2 regions of the Mesorhizobium sp. CC13 genome follow, and region 2 is predicted to be linked to the other one. Evidence: predicted binding sites of a transcription regulator. Region 2 holds the regulator's gene; the other holds the start of a gene.
What was found. The regulator PhoB, encoded in region 2, activates phosphate uptake and scavenging genes when phosphate is short. The targets are predictions, from matches to a motif close to TGTCATNNANCTGTCAT.

Region 1 (5,891 bases), on a different contig from region 2:
CTGCGCGAGCGCGTCTTTCCGCAGGACTACGCGCGTACGCTTGCGGAATGGCGGACCCGGTTCTGGTCGTCCTGGGAGCGCATCGTGCCGCTCGGCTTCGACGAACGCTTCAAGAAGCTCTGGGAGTTCTATCTCCACTATTGTGAGGCGGGGTTCCGGGCCGAATACATCGACGTGAGACAGGTCGTCTACAAGGCCTAAAATTCGCAGTCGTTGAACAGCGTATATCTGGAGCGACGACATAAACGTGCCGGAATTTCGTCCTCAAAATGACGGACTATTCTTGAACCTGAGGCCACGGGTCGGGCCTCGGAGCGAATCAAGACATGCGCAGGCGGTATTTCTTCCTTCTGACCTTCCTTGCCGCTGGCGGCGCCATCTATCTCAACAACAGTTCGCTGCTTTCGGGCCGGCCCGCCGGCAAGCCCGTGATCCTCGCCCATCGCGGGCTCGCGCAGGAGTTCGAGCGGGCCGGCCTGACCGCCGAGACCTGCACCGCCAAGAGGATGCTGCCGCCGCGCCACGACTATCTCGAGAACACGCTCGCCTCGATGGAGGCGGCATTTGCCCTCGGCGCCGACGTTCTGGAGCTCGACGTGCAGCCCACCACCGACGGCCAGTTCGCCGTTTTCCACGACTGGACCGTAGACTGCCGCACCGAAGGCAGCGGCCGGACCCGTGACCTTTCCATGGCAGCGCTCAGGCAGCTCGACGTGGGCTACGGCTACACGGCGGATGGCGGCAAGACCTTCCCCTTCCGCGGCAAGGGCATGGGCCTGATGCCGTCGCTCGACGAGGTTTTTTCGCGCTTCCCCGACCAGCGCTTCCACATCAACCTCAAGAGCAACGATCCGGCGGAAGGCAAGGCCCTTGCGGCCTATCTCTCGACGCTTCCGGCCGAACGGCGTGCAGCCCTCGCCGTCGTCGGCGGCGACGCCCCGGTCCGGGCAATCAAGGAAGCCTTGCCCGGCATGCGCGCCGTCAGCAAAGAATCGCTGATGAGATGCCTGTTGCGCTACGAGGGCCTGGGCTGGACCGGCTATGTGCCGGATGCCTGCCGCGGCACCGCCCTGCTCGTCCCGGTCAACGTCGCGCCCTGGCTCTGGGGCTGGCCAGACCGCTTCCTCGACCGCATGGAGAGCGTCGGCACCAGCGTCTATCTGCTCGGGCCCTATGGCGGCGGTGGCTTCTCGGACGGCATCGACGACCCGGCCACCGTCGACCGGCTGCCCGCGGGCTACTCGGGCGGCATTTCGACCGATCAGCTGGACGCGATCGCCCCCGCCGTCGCCAGGCGGGAGCTCTGAGGAACTTGTAGGGAGCGGCCGGCATGGCGCGACCGCCCCGAGGTGGGTCGAGGAAGCGGTCCGGTCAGAGGGTTATGCGATACTTCGCAAAACCCTCGGCGCCCTCGCCGGCCTGCTCGATCCTCACGGCCTTGATCTCGGCGAGGTGCTCCTTCGCCTTCGGGCCGGTCTCGAAGATCACCGAAGCACCCTGCACGGGCGCAAACGACCAGTTCGAGTCGGCCGACGGATTGATCGTGCCCTGGTCGACGATGTAGCGCACGATGACGTCGCGGTTGGTGTCGGGCGCTTCGAATATCACCTTCGAGGCATTGATCTCGGGGAAGTTGCCCCCGCCCCCGGCCCGGTAGTTGTTGGTCGCGACGACGAATTTTGCCGCCGGATCAATCGGTTTTCCTCCGAACATCAAGTCGACGATGCGGTTGGAGCCGGCATTCAGCACGGTGCCCTTGGAATCATATTTGGGCGGTTGGGCCAGGTCGACCCTGTAGGTGACGCCGTCGATGACGTCGAAATTGTAGGACGGGAAGTCGGCATTGATCAGCGGCTGGTCCGCCTTGCCCGGCTCCACCTTATTGAAGATGCCGGCCGACATCTCGAGCCATTCCTTCACCTGCGCGCCGGTGATCGCCACAGCCTGGACCGTGTTGGGATAGAGGTAGAGGTCGGCGACATTCTTGATCGCCACGTCGCCAGCCGGCACATCGGTGTAGTAGTCCGGCCCGCCGCGTCCGCCGGACTTGAACGGCGCCGCGGCCGAGAGTACCGGCAGGTCCTTGTGCTCGGTGTCCTTCAGCATGTCCTTGATGTACCAGGTCTGCGCCTGGCTCACGATCTGCACCGACGGATCGTCGGCGACCAGCGCGAAGTAGGAGTAGAGCGGCGCCGACGTCTTGCCCACAGGCGTACGCACATAGGCGATCGTCGCCTCGTGCTCCTCCTTCACCGCCGCCTCGACCGAAGCCCGGCTTTCCACCGTCGGCATAACCTTCTTGTCGACGCGCTTGAAGATCGGCCGCGCCTCGCTGGTCGAACTGACCACCTTCCAGGCATTGCCGTCGCGCTCCAGCATCAGGTCGATCAGGCCGAGATGCGATCCCCAGAACCCGCCCATCACGCCCGGCTTGCCGTTGATCGTGCCCTTGGCGTTGTCGACGCCGGCAACGCCCTCGAATTTGGGGCCGGGGAAATCGAGATGGCTGTGGCCGGTGACGATGGCGTCGATACCATCCACTCCTGCGAGCAGGATCGACGCGTTCTCCAGATTGTCGCCGGCAGCCGGCGTGCCCATGCCCGAGTGAGCCAGCGCGATGATGATGTCGGCGCCCTCCTCCTTCATCTGCGGCACCCAGGCCTGGGCGGTCTTGACGATGTCGCGGGTCATCGCCTTGCCGCTTAGATGCTTGGCGTCCCAGGTCATCACCTGGGGCGGCACGAAGCCGATCAGGCCGATGCGGATCGGCTGCTCGGCGCCCGCGCCGTCCTTCAGCTTCTTGTCGACGATGACATAGGGCTTCAGGAACAGCTCGTCCTTGGTGGCGTCGGCGGCGAGCTGGCCCTTGGTCAGGTTGGCGCAGACGAAGGGGAAACTGGCGCCGTTGAGCACCTTGAACATGTAGTCCAGGCCATAGTTGAACTCGTGGTTGCCGAGCGTCGAACAATCGTAGCCCAGCGTGTTCATCGCCTTGATGATCGGGTGTATGTCGCCGTCCTTCATGCCGCGCTGATAGGCCATGAAGTCGCCCATCGGGTTGCCCTGCAGGAAGTCGCCATTGTCGAGGAGCAGAGAGTTGGTGGCCTCGGCCCGGATGGAGTCGATGATCGATGCGGTCCTGGCCACGCCCATCGTGTCGTTCGGCTTGTCGGCGTAATAGTCGTAGGGGAAGACGTGGACGTGGAGGTCGGTCGTTTCCATGATCCTGAGATGCGCCTGTTTGGCCTGCGCGCGCGCCGAGAATGGATGCATCATCACGATCGCGCCGGCGGCCGCAGAGCCGGCAAGGAAAGAACGGCGAGAAATCGGGTGAAGCATGTTGGACATTTTCACTCTCCAGAGGAAATGAACTGACAGTATTCAGCCGGCGTAAGAAAGATGAAATCTTGCGCCAATTTCAGCGCAAGTCCAGCGGCTCGATGTAACAGCCCCGTGACGAGCCCTAGGGAATGGATTGGTCCAGCGAGGCCGACCCAGCTATGCACCGCGGGCCGCTCATCGTCCCGAAAGTTTTCAGGCCAGGTCCGGACGCATGCCCATGGCGGTGCGGTCGATCACTTCGCGCAGCGCGAAGGACGAGTTGATCTTGGTGACGTGCGGCATCGCCGAAAGCCACTCCTTGTGGATGCGTTCGTAGTCGGGCAGGTCGCGTGCGGCGATGCGCAGGATGTAGTCGTATTCGCCCGACATCAGGTGGCAGGAGAGGATGTTGGGGCAGCGCTTCACCGCCACCTCGAACTCGCTCAGCGTCTTCTCGAACTGGCCGGACAGCGATATGTGGACGATCACCGTCATCTGGTGGCCGAGCGCAGCGTTCGAAAGCCTGGCGTGATAGCCGCTGATGATGCCCGACTTCTCCAGGTTGTCGAGACGGCGCGAACAGGCCGACTGGGACAGGCCGACCTTCTCGGCCAGCGCCGCATTGGGCATGCGGCCATCCTTCTGGAGCGAGTCCAGAATGGCGATATCAATCCTGTCCAGCGGCATTCTTCGAATTTCCTTCGATATTTACAGCGAACGACGCAAGGATTATCGAACGCAGCCAGCATGCGCAACTCATTTCGCAAACATATTCGAGCCGATTCGTGATTCACTTCCTACATAGGGAACAAGAGCCTGAACGGCTGCGGAGGAGCGAGAAATGCGTGTTGGTTGCCCCAAGGAAATCAAGAACCACGAGTACCGCGTCGGACTGACCCCCGGCTCGGTCCGCGAATATGTCGCCCACGGCCATGAAGTGCTGATCGAGACCGGCGCGGGTGCCGGCATCGGCGCCGACGACAACGCCTACCGCGGGGCCGGCGCGCATATTGCCAAGACGGCGGAGGAGGTCTTCACCCGCTCCGACATGATCGTGAAGGTCAAGGAACCCCAGCCCAAGGAATGGGCGCAGCTGCGCGACGGTCAGATCCTCTACACCTACCTGCACCTCGCTCCCGACCCTGATCAGACCAGGGGGCTGCTCGCCTCCGGGGTCACGGCGGTCGCCTACGAAACGGTGACCGACGACCGCGGCGGCCTGCCGCTGCTGGCCCCGATGTCGGAAGTTGCTGGAAGGCTGTCGATCCAGGCGGGCGCCACCGCCCTGCAGAAGGCCAATGGCGGCCGCGGCGTGCTGCTCGGCGGCGTGCCAGGCGTGCTGCCAGGCAAGGTCGCGGTGATCGGCGGCGGCGTCGTCGGCCTGCATGCCGCCCGCATGGCTGCCGGGCTCGGTGCCGACGTTTCCATCATCGACCGTTCGATCCCGCGACTGCGCCAGCTGGACGACCTCTTCGGCGGCCGCGTCCATACCCGCTATTCGACGGTCGAGGCCCTGGAGGAAGAGTGCTTCTCGGCCGACATCATCGTCGGCGCAGTCCTCATCCCGGGAGCTGCGGCGCCGAAGCTCGTCAGCCGCGAGATGCTCTCGGGCATGAAGAAGGGCGCGGTGCTGGTCGACGTCGCCATCGACCAGGGCGGCTGCTTCGAAACCTCGCACGCCACGACCCACGCCGATCCGACCTACGAGGTCGACGGCATCATCCACTACTGCGTAGCCAACATGCCGGGTGCGGTGCCGGTGACCTCGGCGCACGCGCTCAACAACGCCACGCTGCACTACGGCCTGGCGCTCGCCGACCGCGGCCTCAAGGCACTCGCAGACGAACCGCATCTGCGCAACGGGCTCAACGTGCATCGCGGGCGGATCACCAACCGCGCCGTCGCCGAGGCCCTCGGCTACGAGATGGTCGACGCCAAGGCCGCACTGGCGGCCTGAGTCGCGTCCACGACACCTTCGAACGCCCGCCGCAGCGATGCGGCGGGCTTTCGTTTTGTTCGGTCAGGCCTCCGCTGCCAACTCGATCCGGCACTGATAGCAATTGTTCCTGGCCGAGCGCATGTGCACGTAGGCGACGTCGGGCAGCGCCAGCAATTCGTGGGCCTTCGCGACGATCTCCGGCGTCGGCGTTACCGCCCCGGTGCCATAGACGATGCGATCGTTGGCACCGTAGCCGCGCAGGATGTAGTCGCGGGTCTCCTTGAACAGTTCGGGAAGATCGGCGGTGTCGTCTGCGCGCGCGCACTCCTCCGCATGGAGGAAGATCGGGCCGGTTTCCGCATAGGGCTGCAACGCTGGAAACGGCCGGTAGGCGAGAATGAGATACGGCTCGCCCGCGGCCACGTTCTTCAGGCAGTGGCGGCAGGGCACGCCGTCGCCATCGGAAAGGCGGCACTCCGGGACCATGCCGTAGGCATCGAACGCCCCTCGCTGCAGCGCTCTCACGTCGTCGGTGGGCAAGGCCTTAAATTTCAGGGTCATGGCGGCAGTCCTCTTGGTGCGATCCCGGCAAGCTAGGCCGAGCCCAAGGGGGCGCCCACCCGATTCCCGC
Region 2 (5,891 bases):
GTGCCGGAGAGCCGCCGCAAGGTTTCGGACCAGCAGGTCGAGTGGATGAACAAGCTCGAGGCCGAAGGCGCCATGAGCGAGCATTTCAACACGGGCCTGTTCAGCTTCGGCGCCTCCAGCCGTCCCGAGAGTTCGGGCCTGGGCGTGGCCATCATCGGCTCGTTCTTCATGATGGGCATCGTGCTGCTGCTCGCCCTGCCCATCGGCGTCGCCGCCTCGATATATCTCGAGGAATTCGCCAAGAAGAACCGCTTCACCGACCTGATCGAGGTGAACATCAACAACCTCGCCGCGGTGCCGTCGATCGTCTTCGGCCTGCTCGGCCTCGCCGTGTTCATCAACTTCCTCGGCCTGCCGCGCTCGGCGTCCTTCGTCGGCGGCCTGGTGCTGACGCTGATGACGCTGCCGACGATCATCATCGCCACCCGCGCGGCGCTTGCCGCGGTGCCGCCGTCGATCCGCTCGGCCGCGCTCGGACTCGGCGCCTCGAAGATGCAGATGGTGTTCCAGCACGTGCTGCCGCTGGCTGCGCCCGGCATTCTGACCGGCACCATCATCGGCCTGGCGCGCGCGCTGGGCGAGACGGCGCCGCTGCTGCTCATCGGCATGGTGGCCTTCGTGGCCGACTATCCGAAAACCCCCTTCGACCCGGCGACGGCGCTGCCGGTGCAGATCTACATGTGGGCGAACGAGGCCGAACGCGCCTTCGTCGAGCGCATGTCGGGCGCCATCATCATCCTGCTGGTCTTCCTCATGGCCATGAACATCGTCGCCATCGTTCTCAGGCGGCGTTTCGAGCGGCGCTGGTAGGCGTGGACAAGGAGCACCCCTCTATGAACATCATGAGCGAGAAAACCCTCGAAAACGCGGTGAACGCCGAGATGAACAGACCCAACGAACTCATCAAGATGCGCGGCGACAATGTGACCGTGCACTACGGCGAGAAGCAGGCGCTCTTCGGCGTCGACCTGGACGTCCGCGAGAACCAGGTCACCGCGCTGATCGGGCCGTCGGGCTGCGGCAAGTCGACCTTCCTGCGCTGCCTCAACCGCATGAACGACACCATCGACAGCGCCCGCGTCGGTGGCAAGATCACCCTCGACAGCGAGGACATCTACGATCCCAAGATCGACGTCGTCGAGCTGCGCGCCCGCGTCGGCATGGTGTTCCAGAAGCCGAATCCGTTCCCGAAGACGATCTACGAGAACGTCGCCTACGGCCCGCGCATCCACGGCCTCGCCAAGTCCAAGGCCGATCTCGACCAGATCGTCGAGAAAAGCCTGCAGCGGGCGGCGCTCTGGAACGAGGTCAAGGACCGCCTGCACGAAGCCGGCACCGGCCTGTCCGGCGGCCAGCAGCAGCGCCTGTGCATCGCCCGCGCGATCGCGGTGTCGCCCGAAGTGATCCTGATGGACGAGCCGTGCTCGGCGCTCGATCCGATCGCCACCGCCAAGGTGGAGGAACTGATCGACGAACTGCGCGAGAACTTCACCATCGTCATCGTGACCCATTCGATGCAGCAGGCGGCGCGCGTGTCGCAGCGGACCGCGATGTTCCATCTCGGCTACCTGGTCGAGGAAGGCCCGACCGACAAGATGTTCACCAACCCCGACGACAAGCGGACGCAGGACTACATCACCGGCCGCTTCGGCTGAGTGGACGCCGCTCCGATCACAAAGACGAGGATACGATCATGGGCGAGCACACAGTCCGGTCCTTCGACGAGGAACTCCAGCACGTCGACCAGGTCATCCGCGACATGGGCGACCTGTCGGCCACGATGGTGGCGAACGCCATCCGCGCGCTGCTTTCGTCCGACCAGCCGCTGGCGCAGAACGTCATTGCCGACGACACCATCATGGACGCCAGGCAGCGCGATCTCGACAACAGCGCGATCACGCTGATCGCCAAGCGCCAGCCGATGGCCCAGGACCTGCGCGCCGTGGTCGGCGCGATCCGCATGGCGGGCGACCTCGAGCGCATCGGCGATCTCGCCAAGAACATCGCCAAGCGGGTGGGCGCGGTCGGCCAGTCGGCGATGCCGCGCAATCTGTCGCATTCGATCGACGCCATGGCGCAGCTGGTGCTCGGCCAGGTGCGCGGCGTGGTCGATCTCTATGTCGCGCGCGACGCCGAAGGCCTCAAGAACCTGCGCACCGACGACCAGAAGGTCGACGTACAATACACGGCCGTGTTCCGCGAGCTCCTGACCTACATGATGGAGGATCCGCGCAACATCACCGCCTGCACGCATCTCCTGTTCTGCGCCAAGAACCTCGAGCGCATCGGCGACCATGTCACCAACATCGCCGAGAACGCCTATTTCGTGGTCACCGGCACGCAGCTGCCGCTCAATCGGCCGAAGGTCGACGAAACCACGTCGCCCATGTCGGCCTGACGTCTTCCGCAACCGCATGCGTTTGGCGCGGGGGCGCTGCACAGGTTAAATCAGCGCATGGTCCGAACCGGGCCGTGCGCCAGGACAAGGTATAGGCGATGATCGCTCCCAAGGTCATGGTCGTCGAGGACGAAGAGCCCCTCGGCGTGCTGCTGCGCTACAACCTCGAGGCCGAAGGCTACCAGGTGGAAGTGGTGACGCGCGGCGACGAGGCCGAACTGCGGCTGCAGGAAAACGTGCCCGACCTTTTGGTGCTCGACTGGATGGTGCCGGCGCTTTCCGGCATCGAGCTCTGCCGCCGGCTGAGGATGCGCCCCGAGACCGAACGGCTGCCGATCATCATGCTGACGGCCCGCGGCGAGGAAAGCGACCGGGTGCGCGGGCTTTCCACCGGCGCCGACGACTATCTGGTGAAGCCGTTCTCGACGCCGGAGTTCATGGCGCGGGTGAAGGCGCTGCTGCGCCGCGCCAAGCCCGAGGTGCTGTCTTCGGTGCTCAAGGTCGGAGACATCGTGCTCGACCGCGAGTCGCACCGGGTCTATCGCAAGAAGAGCGAGATCAAGCTCGGGCCGACGGAGTTCCGCCTGCTCGAATTCATGATGCGCCATCCCGGCCGCGTGTTCTCGCGCAGCCAGCTGCTCGACAATGTCTGGGGCGAGACGATCTACATCGACGAGCGCACCGTCGACGTGCATGTCGGGCGCCTGCGCAAGGCCGTCAACAACGGCCGCATGCCGGACGTGATCCGCACCATCCGCGGCGCCGGCTACGCCATCCGGGAAGAATAGCTGCCGGCAAACGGCATCGCGCCGGCTGGACGATCAACCTGGCCAGTGTCCCAATGTCACAGGGGCCGCTGCGCGCTCGTAGCGTTCGCGACAGCCGGCGGCACCTGAGCTGTCGCGCCGATGCGTGGCGCCGCCATGCCGTTCCAGCATTTTGCGGCGCTCAAATCATTGCAGCCCAACGTGTTCGGTCTGGCGCTGTACAATACAAAGATTCCAGTTATGGGATGCTTGTATCGTCGATACAGGTTCCCAATCAGTAGCAAAGACAACCAGAATTTGTCTTGAGATGACAATTTATTGATTGCGGCAATACTCAAAATTGCCACTTTTCATGCTAGCTGGGACGCCGTGCGTAACTTGCTGTCGGCCATCTTCCTGGTGTTGGTCACCATTCTCAACGGACTGTCCCTCGAACGGGCAGCGGCCGAAGGCATGAACTTTTCTGCCGAGTTGCCGAGGGTGGCCGCGCAGGCGGAAATCACTGCCGTCGCCGACGAGTGCATGCCGTCCCCGGACCGCTGCACCGTCGAATTGTCCGCCGAAAGCCTCGCCAGCCTGCACTGCCTGGGCGAATGTCCTGCCTGGCTGACCCACGTCGAGCCTGCCGCGCCGTTCCGCGCCGCGGCTGTGATGCTGCTTCCAGACCTCCTGCTGCGCGTCGGGTCGACCGCATCGCTGTTGCGGCCGCCCATCGCTGCCTGATTTTCAACCGATCGCTCCTCGGTCCACGCCGACGAAGCCGTTCGAAGTCAGCTGCGAAGGGGAAGAGGATGACCTCCCGAACCCGCCCGTCGCCCGCACGCCTGCTCGTGGCAATCGCGCCGCGAAATGCCGGATCATCCCAAGCGCGCATGCGCCGTCATCGATCGGCTGATCGGTGCCGATGGTTGCATTCGCCTGATCACGACCGGGGCCGACCTCCCTGACCCCGCGTCGACCTGAATGAAAGAAATGAGTCCAGGAGACTGCCTAATGAACACAGACACAATAGAAACCAACGCCGCGGAGCCCGTCGCGGGAGACGGCCCGGCCCTGAGCCGCCGACGCTTCCTCACCGGTGCGGCGAGCCTGGGGACGCTTGTCGTGTCCGGCTGCGTCAGCACCCAGGAATCGGCCGCGCCGGTGGCAAAGGCACCGGTCGAACCGGCGCCGGTCGCCGACGCCAATGCCCTTGCGATGTACGGCCCGCTCCCGAACGAGCGGTTCCCCATTCCCGCGGTCGACCTGAAGAAGGTGCCGAGCCGCTACTATAGGCGGCAGGTCGACTATGCCACCGAAGAGCCGGTCGGAACGCTCGTCGTCGATACGGATAATTTCTACCTCTACCTCGTCCAGCCGGGCGGCAAGGCCATGCGCTACGGCGTCGGACTTGGCCGGGCCGGCTTCACCTGGGCGGGCAGGGGCCGTATCGGCTGGAAGCAGGAATGGCCGAAGTGGACGCCGCCGGACGAGATGATCTCGCGTCAGCCGAACCTCGCCCAGTGGAGCGCCGACCGGGGCGGCATGCCGCCCGGCCTGACGAACCCGCTGGGCGCGCGGGCCCTCTACGTCTTCCAGGGCAAGGTCGATACGCTCTACCGTGTCCACGGAACGCCGGAGTACTGGACCATCGGCAAGGCGGTTTCGAGCGGCTGCGTCCGCCTGATGAACCAGGACATCATCGATCTGTACGACCGGGTGCCCAGCCAGTCTCCCATACTCGTGCTGGGCGACCCGACCCAACCCCACACCCACGAGGTCGCCGGCGGCAGCGCGCCCGCCCCGCAGGCCGGCTGATACGACGGTCACCCCTGAGGTCCTCGCCGGGCGGCTGCGCATTGCCGCCCGGCAGACATGGAGCAGATCCGACATGAATACCCGCATCAGTGCCTTGGGGCGCGGAATCGCCATCGGTTCGCATGGACGCGCCATCCTGAAGGGCGCGGCCGCGGCCGCGTTGACCTTCGCCGCGCTCGGAACCGTTTCGGCGCTCTGGGACAATCCGTTCTTCGTCCGGATGACCGCCGTCGCGGGCTGGGAACTGCCCGCCCTGGTGGTCATGTCGGCGTTCTCGGGGCTCTACATCGCCGTTCGGCGCCCCGTCTGCTCGGTGCGCCGCGCGGGGATAGGCGGCGTGACGGGCTTCATCGGCATCGCCTGCCCGACCTGCAACAAGGTCCTCATGCTTCTGTTCGGGAGCGAATTCCTGCTGATGTGGTTCGACCCGATCCGCCCATTGATTTCCGCGCTCGGCATAGCGCTCCTCGCCATCGCTTCATGGCACGAGCTGCGCGCTCGTCGCGCGGATGCCGCTGACCCAACGCAACTGGAGTATCCCAAGTGACCGATATCCCCGCCGCTCCCGTCCGCGCCGGCCTCGTCCCTCTTGCCTGGCGCCGGATGCTGCTTCGCCATCTCGTCGTCATCGGCGTTTCGGCGGCGCTGATCTATGGATTTGCCGTCGTTCACGGGCAGTGGAGCCCGATGCACCGGTGGAACCGCGCCTTCGCGGACGCTTCGCTGGCGCTCCTGGTGATCACCATGTCGATCGGGCCAGGGGCGCGCCTGTGGCCGGCGTTGCTGCGGGCGGTTGCCTATCGGCGCGAAACCGGAATCTACGCGACGCTTCTGGCGGCCGTGCATACGGTCATCATCCTCGGCGGCTGGGTCGAGTGGGATTTCGCGCGGCTTTTCGGCTACGAAATCATCCCGCAGACGGGCGAGTA

Region 1: a site for PhoB is predicted at 3,443-3,459, ahead of PV773_RS10445 (bifunctional 2',3'-cyclic-nucleotide 2'-phosphodiesterase/3'-nucleotidase). Genes of this name have one in related genera too.

Annotation. Positions count from the first base shown of each region.
Region 1 is NZ_JARDJI010000005.1:232,635-238,525, forward strand. Features, by position in the region: gene PV773_RS10435 (cyclopropane-fatty-acyl-phospholipid synthase family protein) at 1-201, shown strand, start outside; gene PV773_RS10440 (glycerophosphodiester phosphodiesterase family protein) at 327-1,307, shown strand; gene PV773_RS10445 (bifunctional 2',3'-cyclic-nucleotide 2'-phosphodiesterase/3'-nucleotidase) at 1,372-3,348, opposite strand; gene PV773_RS10450 (Lrp/AsnC family transcriptional regulator) at 3,535-4,008, opposite strand; gene ald (alanine dehydrogenase) at 4,163-5,278, shown strand; gene PV773_RS10460 (DUF1203 domain-containing protein) at 5,342-5,821, opposite strand.
Region 2 is NZ_JARDJI010000016.1:66,979-72,869, reverse strand. Features, by position in the region: gene pstA (phosphate ABC transporter permease PstA) at 1-810, shown strand, start outside; gene pstB (phosphate ABC transporter ATP-binding protein PstB) at 834-1,655, shown strand; gene phoU (phosphate signaling complex protein PhoU) at 1,694-2,398, shown strand; gene phoB (phosphate regulon transcriptional regulator PhoB) at 2,497-3,186, shown strand; gene PV773_RS19170 (hypothetical protein) at 3,544-3,888, shown strand; gene PV773_RS19165 (L,D-transpeptidase) at 4,159-4,962, shown strand; gene PV773_RS19160 (hypothetical protein) at 5,036-5,509, shown strand; gene PV773_RS19155 (hypothetical protein) at 5,506-5,891, shown strand, end outside.